One region of the Shewanella sp. 492 genome, then DNA from elsewhere that is predicted to be linked to it. Evidence: predicted binding sites of a transcription regulator. Region 1 holds the regulator's gene; the other holds the start of a gene.
The links. The regulator sigma-54, encoded in region 1, starts transcription at its own class of promoters, with help from an activator protein. The targets are predictions, from matches to a motif close to GTTGGCACGNNNNTNGNNT.
Positions count from the first base shown of each region.

Region 2: a site for sigma-54 is predicted at 2,720-2,738, ahead of AC5YBX_RS08485 (YccF domain-containing protein). Genes of this name have one in related genera too.

Region 1 is NZ_CM181702.1:488,656-492,872, reverse strand. It holds gene lptA (lipopolysaccharide transport periplasmic protein LptA) at 1-277, shown strand, start outside; gene lptB (LPS export ABC transporter ATP-binding protein) at 274-1,005, shown strand; gene AC5YBX_RS02245 (RNA polymerase factor sigma-54) at 1,137-2,621, shown strand; gene hpf (ribosome hibernation promoting factor) at 2,652-2,939, shown strand; gene ptsN (PTS IIA-like nitrogen regulatory protein PtsN) at 2,942-3,385, shown strand; gene rapZ (RNase adapter RapZ) at 3,382-4,217, shown strand, end outside.
Region 2 is NZ_CM181702.1:1,878,464-1,882,680, forward strand. It holds gene AC5YBX_RS08470 (LysR family transcriptional regulator) at 161-1,060, shown strand; gene AC5YBX_RS08475 (DUF6508 domain-containing protein) at 1,337-1,693, shown strand; gene AC5YBX_RS08480 (PGPGW domain-containing protein) at 1,824-2,054, opposite strand; gene AC5YBX_RS08485 (YccF domain-containing protein) at 2,092-2,502, opposite strand; gene AC5YBX_RS08490 (pyridoxal-phosphate dependent enzyme) at 2,953-3,873, shown strand; gene AC5YBX_RS08495 (hypothetical protein) at 4,021-4,194, opposite strand.

The sequences.
Region 1 (4,217 bases):
TACACAGGTGATGGAAAATGGTCGTCCAGCGTCAGCCAGCGCCAATGAGATCCGCTATGAACTGTCGACCCGCACTCTAACCCTAATTGGTAATGCCACCCTCGAACAAGAAGGTAGCCAAGTCACAGGTAATCAAATTCGCTACAACATTGAGCAGCAACAGTTGATAGCCGAAAGTACGGGTAGCGATCGCGTTATCACCATCATTCAACCCGAAAGTTACCAAGACAACAGCAAAAGTCAGCCCCAAGAACAGCCCAAGCAGGAAAAGCAATGACAGAGATGACGCTAAAAGCGGTTAACTTAGCCAAAAGCTACAAAAGCCGCGCCGTGGTACAAGATGTCAGCTTAACCGTACGCACAGGGCAAATCGTCGGCTTGCTAGGGCCTAATGGCGCAGGTAAAACCACCACCTTTTACATGGTGGTCGGTCTAGTCCAGAGTGACAAGGGACGTATTTTTATTGACGATGACGATCTCACTTTAGATCCTATGCATTTGCGCGCCCGCAAAGGGATTGGCTATCTACCGCAAGAAGCCAGTATTTTTCGGAAATTATCGGTACGCGATAATATTATGGCGGTATTACAAACCCGACGCGAGCTCAGTAACGATGCGCGCGAAGAGGAGTTGGAGCACCTGCTAGAAGAGTTTCATATTACTCACATCCGCGATAGTCAGGGGATGGCACTGTCCGGTGGCGAACGTCGTCGCGTCGAAATCGCCCGAGCATTAGCCGCCAATCCTAAGTTTATTTTGCTTGATGAACCCTTCGCCGGGGTCGATCCCATTTCGGTTATCGACATCAAAAAGATTATTGAGCAACTGAAAAATCGTGGCCTTGGCGTACTGATCACCGACCACAACGTACGTGAAACATTGGATGTGTGTGAAAAAGCCTACATTGTCAGTCACGGTAATTTGATTGCCGAAGGAACACCCGATGAGATCTTAGATAACCAACAAGTTCGAGCGGTGTACTTAGGAGAACAATTCAAGCTATAGTTAACGTTATTAGCGCTCAAGGTAAAAGGCTAAACCGCTCTTACCTTGTTAAGTAGATCATTCGCCTTAGCGGTTTAATACCAGAGGCAGCTTTCTCACTTTAGAATTAGAAACAAGGGAATAGCAGTACGATGAAAGCGTCACTTCAGCTCAAAATGGGTCAGCATTTAACCATGACGCCCCAGTTGCAACAGGCCATTCGTCTGTTGCAACTCTCGTCATTGGAATTGCAGCAAGAGATCCAGCAAGCATTAGAGTCTAACCCTCTACTCGAGTTAGACGAGGAGCAAGAAGGCGCCAATATCGACTCAGAACAAGAGCGTAATGACAACTTCGACACCGATTACAATGAGCAACTGCAAGTCGACTCGAGTGAAGACAATTCAAGCTTAGAAACCTCCGACGCACTCAATCAAGACTCTATGCCCGATGAGCTTCCCGTCGACACCACATGGGATGAGGTCTATACCGCCTCACCCAACTCCAGCTCTGGTGCCATGCGCGACGATGACATGCCCTTTCAAGGGGAAACCAGCGAAGGCTTGTATGAACACCTCGAATGGCAAAAAAACCTCACGCCCTTTTCTGACAACGATCTTGCTATCGCCACCGCCATCATTGACGCCATAGACGAGCGCGGCTACTTGACGCAAACGTGCGACGATATTCTCGAAGCCATGGGCGATCCTGAAATCGAACTCGACGAAATTGAAGCGGTATTAAAACGGGTACAACATTTCGATCCTATCGGGATTGGTGCCAGAGACCTCAGCGAATGCCTGATGATCCAACTGGCCCAATACAACCCCGACACCCCGCATATCGACAACGCCAGACTCTTGATCCGTGATTACTTAGATCTTATCGCCGGACGAGACTTTCGCCTATTGATGCGTAAGACCAAGCTGAAAGAGGATGACCTGCGTGAGGCCATAGCGCTAATTCAAACCCTCAATCCGCGCCCGGGGCTGGCCATTACTGCCAGTCGCGACGAATACGTGATCCCCGATGTCACAGTTAGCAAGAAAAAAGGTCGCTGGGTGGTCGAGCTTAATCCCGATAGTATGCCTAAGATTAATGTAAACCAACATTATGCCTCGATGGCACGCAGCACCAAAAACCAAGCCGATGGCCAGTTTATTCGTGGTCACTTGCAAGAAGCTAAATGGTTTCTAAAAAGTTTAGAGAGCCGCAACGATACCTTGCTTAAGGTCACCAACTGCATTGTCGATTTCCAGCAAGGTTTTTTCGAGTTTGGTGAAGAAGCGATGAAACCTATGGTGCTTAATGATATTGCCGAAGCGGTCGAGATGCATGAATCGACCATCTCGCGGGTCACTACCCAAAAGTATATGCACACGCCAAGAGGGATTTTTGAGCTGAAATACTTTTTCTCCAGCCATGTCGGGACCGACGATGGTGGTGAATGCTCTTCTACTGCGATCCGCGCTTTTATTAAGAAGTTAGTCGCCGCAGAAAATCAAAAGAAACCCTTAAGTGACAGTAAGATGGCACAACTGCTGGCAGAGCAAGGTATCCAAGTCGCTCGACGCACGATTGCAAAATATCGTGAGGCGATGTTGATACCGCCGTCAAATCAACGTAAAAGCTTATAATCAACAACTGGAAACCGGAGGAATCACTTTATGCAAATAAATCTGACTGGGCACCACATCGAGATCACCCAATCTCTGCGCAACTATGTTGAAGAAAAGTTTACAAAGCTTGAACGGCATTTCGATCAGATCAATAATGTCCATGTGATATTAAATGTCGAAAAATTGATGCAAAAAGTTGAAGCAAAGTTACATCTCCGTGGTGGGGAAGTATTTGCAACATCAGAGCACGCGGACATGTATGCCGCGATAGATTCCCTGATCGATAAATTAGATCGTCAGGTCATTAAACACAAAGAGAAGCTAATAAAGCATTAACGATGGAACTTAGTACCATCCTGCGGCCGGAGTGCACAACCTGCGCCACTCCGGGCAGTAAGAAAAAGGTACTGGAACTTATCAGCGACTTGGCCGCTGTCCAGTACCCCACCCTTTCCTCTCAAGAGATTTTTGAAAGCCTTTTGGCGAGAGAGAAAATGGGCAGCACAGGTATAGGCAATGGTATCGCGATCCCTCACGGACGGCTGACGAATATTGAGAAGCCAGTCGCCGTATTGATTAAATGTGCTGAGCCAATCGCATTCGATGCAATTGATAATCAGCCCGTCGATATCCTCTTTGCATTATTGGTTCCTTCAGAGCAATGCGAACAGCACCTTAGCACCCTCGCCGCGATGGCAGAGAAATTAAGTGATAAAGCCATCATCAAACAGCTAAGAAAAACCCACGACGAGGCAGAATTGTATCAGGTGATCACCCAATGAAATTGGTAATGGTATCTGGGCGATCAGGCTCAGGAAAATCGGTAGTCCTTAGGGTACTGGAAGATCTGGGTTATTACTGTGTCGATAATCTGCCACTACAGATGATGGACTCACTGCTCAGTCAGCTCAAAGGTCGAAATGAACTCGTAGCCATAAGCGTCGATGTGCGCAACATGCCCAGCGAGGACATTCAGCTGGAGAAGCAGCTAGCTAATCTCCCTAAAGATACCGAAATACTGAGTTTCTTCTTAAACTCATCTGACGATGTGTTACTTAAACGCTACAGTGAAACCCGCAGGTTACATCCACTGTCACGCTCAAAAGCCTCTCTCAAAGAAGCCATTCAACTTGAAGGCAAAATGCTCGAGCCTATCTCTAAGATGGTCGATCACTACATCGACACCTCTACCCTTAACATCTATGATTTAAGCGATAAGGTACGCGAGATCTTACTAGGCACAGTAGACAAGGAGTTAGTGATTAACTTTGAGTCATTTGGCTTTAAATACGGTATGCCAAGTGAAGCAGACTTTATGTTTGACGTGCGTTTTCTGCCCAATCCCCACTGGGAAACGGAGTTACGCCCGCTGACGGGTCTCGACCAACCAGTGCAGCAGTTTTTAAGTCAGCAGCCGCTAGTAAATAAGTTTATTTGGCAGATAGAAAATCTATTCGAAACGTGGCTGCCACACCTTGAGCGCAATAACCGTAGCTACTTAACGATCGCCATTGGTTGTACCGGCGGCCAACATCGCTCGGTGTATGTGACCGATCAACTGGCCAAGCTGTTCAATAAAGGGAAACATAAGGTACAGGCGCGCCACAGAGAACT
Region 2 (4,217 bases), 1.4 Mb from region 1:
GCTTTACCTGCACACAGATCTTGTTGTTATTGTGGTGAACGCGTTTTTTGTGATCGAGTTATCAATTTAGTTGCTCGCATTAACAAAAAAAAGAATAATAAATAGCTTAACTCAATCCAATATTTAGATGGTTGTATTTGCTTTACGCTTTGGAAGGCTGATGAAAATTGATATTGAAGCATTTAAGGTACTCGAAGTACTGGTCGAAGAGGGCAGCTTTGCCAAGGCGGCAGAACGTTTACATAAGGCGCAATCGGCAGTGAGCTATCAGGTAAAAAAACTAGAGCAACACTTAGGTGTAAAGCTTTTTTGTCGCGATAAGTATCGAGCCGAATTAACCGCAGAAGGCAAGGTTATGTTGGCCGAGGGCCAAAGGTTGCTGCAGTATTTGGGCAATATTGAGCATTTAGCCAGCCGATTTAGTCAAGGCTGGGAGCCGACATTGGAATTGGTGGTCGATGGCTCATTACCCATGGAGCCGATAATGCGCGCGCTTAAGCAAGTGGCTGAGCAGAATATTCCCACTAAGATCCAGCTTAATGTTGAATTTTTGGGTGGGGTGCAACACAGGTTTGAGCGTGACGCTGCCGATCTTATGCTGGTGAAGGACTATCGCTCAGGCCCTAACTATTGCCCTCAACCTTTGCCGGTCATTAACAGTTTGCTGGTGGTCTCCCGCGAGCATCCACTTGCCGCGATGCAACAAGTGGCCTTATTTGAGTTATTGCAGTATGTCGAGCTCACCATTCAAGATTCATCCCCCAGTGTGCACCACAGTGACCAATTACAGTTTGGTGGCGATAAGGTGTTTTATTTATCAGGTTTTATTATGAAGAAAAATGCGCTGCAGATGGGTTTAGGTTTTGGGTGGATGCCTGAATTTTTGATTCAAACCGAGTTGGCCTCGGGAGCATTAGTGGAAGTGGACTTTGTCGGCGCCAGCCGTTACAGCTTTACTCCGCAACTTGTCTCCACCATGGAGCGGCCTTTAGGTCGGGCTGGTAGTCTATTTACCGATTTGATTTTACAGGAGTTTGCATTGTATCAAGACTCGCTCTAATAGCTTATATCAGCAGCGACTGCTTTAATCAATTTGCCAGTGAAACTTGAGCGTCCATTAATATGACTATCACCTCTTGAGCGGCGCTAGCCTCTCGAATTATGATCTATCAGCCAGACTAATTATTAGCCGTTAAGCCATGGTACAGCTGCGTTGAATTAGCCTAGTCCCCCATTCGTTGGTATAGGTGACGTGCTTATCTCTTTTTTCGTTAGTTCAGTGCTACGCGCCACATTGTTGGTCACGTGTTCTGACATTTCGCTTTAGGAGGTCGGTATGAGTGATATTATGTCAGTACAAATCGCTGCATTATATGCAGAGTATGCTAAGCATTTTACCCAAGGAGAACACCTTGTGTGTAGCAGTAAACTGCATGACTTTACTGAGCAGTTGCAAGAGTGTGGTCTGTTACTGGAGCGATTAGACTGGAGTGATTGGTATCAAAATAGCCATCTTATCGATAGACCCGAATATATTGGTGATGCTAGTTTGCAAGAGTGTCAGTTATTGTTGACCGCTATGACGCGTCTTGAGCGCTTTAGCACAGGCTTGCTCGACAATATGCATCACCAAGGGGTGTTATTAGCTATTTTAGAGCGACTTACTCAGGTGGCAGATGGTCAACAACGCTAGTTAAATTAATTTAAACTCATTAGTTTATAGACTTCTGCTCAATTGCTTGTCGGGGCAATGACGTTTAGCGATCTGACTGTACTGATAATGAATAACGCGCAGCAACTAATTACTGCGCGTTATCACTGTGTTAACCCTTTCTATTGGCCCAGCGTTTATCTAACCAAAGTGCCGATTGTTTCATCTGGCGTTGACTCAGTTTGAGCCAACGCCTTGCCCATGGGTATTCAATACTCAATACTGCTAATCCTATAGGCAGTAGTAGCCATGCAGGGCCTGGCAGTATTATTAGCACAGCACCAAGCAATACTAAGATACCTCCTATCATGGTGATAGCTATTTTATGTAATTGGTTATCCATTAATTATTACTCCGCAAATAGTGATCAACATGTTGGTTTAAGTGGCTTTAGCTTTGATGGTTTGACCTATCGGCGTTAGGCTGAGTATGGCCAGTTTTAAATGCTGGATCCCAAATGGAATGCCAATAATACTGACAAATAAAGCCAGTGCGTGGGCCAGGTGGCCTATTGCTAACCAGAAACCAAATAATATAAACCAGATGACATTGCCTATCATACCCAGTGAACCGGTACCCAGATCCTCAACGCCTGTCAGCGATTTACGGTTGTGGCTCTCTTGACCAAAGGGCCAAAAAGCCATTTCGCCAATCACAAAGCAGGCGCGTCCAAAGGGAATGCCAATAATGCTGATAAAACAGAGTAGGCCTGCTAACCACCAGGCTAACCCCATCACCAATCCCCCTAAGATGAACCATGCAATATTGAGTAGTAAACGAATGACGGTCATTGAGCGCTCCTATTATTATTTTCACTTATGCTATCGATTTAATGCCGAGCTAAAGTGTTCAAAACATCGGTTTTTGAATATCTGTTGTTAATTAAAATGTACCTTGATGAATAGCAACTTCTGATGGTGACGATCGCCAGTACGGGCTAAGCGCCTCACTCACTCACTCACTCACTCACTCTCTGTCAGTAAGTGTTAATCATCTATAAACGCAATCAAGCGATAATCGTGCCAATACTTAAGCTGCTGTTTATTATTAACTTTTAGTTTTTATTACAATCATAGATGGTTTTTTTTACTACTGTTTAGCCCATCAGGCTAACTAATAGTGGGGGGACAAATCATGTTATCTAGAGTGCCGGGCGATTGAGTCCCTAAGGTACTTGAGATTGAAGTTAGTCAAGGTGTATCAGTCAGTGTAAAATGGATTTCTTTGTCTTTGAACTGCTTATGATACAACTGACTCAGACTCCTGTGCATACCCTTGATGTTGATGGGCATGATGTTTATGTCAAACGTGATGATTTGCTCCACCCGGCATTTTCTGGTAATAAGGCACGAAAATTTGCCTATTTTCTCCAGCAGGATTTTCCCGACATCTCCACTTTAGTTGGATATGGCTCCCCTCAGGCGAACTCACTTTATTCGATGTCAGCGCTGGCTAAGCTTAAGGGGTGGCAATTAGAGTTTTATGTGGATCATATAGCCAGCTATCTGCTTACGCATCCACTGGGTAATTATCGTGCAGCGCTGCAAAATGGCGCCAATATTATCGATTTAAGTCAGTGTCATGATAGGGCTGATCTCGATTGCGCCAGTTATATCGAGCAATGCGTATTACCGGGTCGTGATGATCTGTTGTTTATTCCAGAAGGTGGGCGCTGTCAGTATGCCGAGTCTGGAGTGCGGCAATTAGCACGTGAAATAATAGCGTGGAAACAGGCCCAGCAGTTAAGTGAACTCGTGGTTTTCTTACCGTCAGGGACGGGGACCACAGCCTTATTTTTACATAAGAGCTTTAGCGAACTCGATAATAGCATTCAAGTTAAAACGTGCTCAGTTGTTGGCGGTGATGATTACCTTAAGCTGCAATGGCGAATGCTTGTCGATGATGAGTCAATGTTTCCTCAAATTTTAAGTCCGAATAAGCGTTACCATTTTGGTAAGCTCTATCCCGAGTTTTTTCAAGTATGGCAAAAGCTTAAGCAAGCAGGGATGGAATTTGAGTTACTCTACGATCCACTGGGTTGGCTAGTATTACTGCACTATCTTGAAAATAATCCAAAGCAAAAGGTGCTCTATCTACATCAAGGTGGGTTGCTAGGGAATGAGTCTATGTTGCCGAGATATAGGCGAAAATATGGGGGTTAGCATCACTTGGCTAGGTCAGTATCTGTGAAAGTGATACAACCTAGGCCAAATGAAGTGTGCTGAGTCGTTGACGAATGATGTCAATCCTACTTGTTGCGTTAGCAACCTTCGATACGATGAGAGGAGGTGTATCGAATAGCGTGAGGTTTATTTATTGCTTGAAAGTAACCATTTCATAAACTGTAACGCTTCGGTACGTTTAGAAAAGGTTTGTCTATTTTTACCAGCTCTATCAGTAAATGCGATAGAGGTTTTATTTGATGATATAGAGGCCACTGGAAAATTAACCGTGATCTCTTGACCGTTCATATTGTACGACATTGGCCATACTCCTTTAATGATGA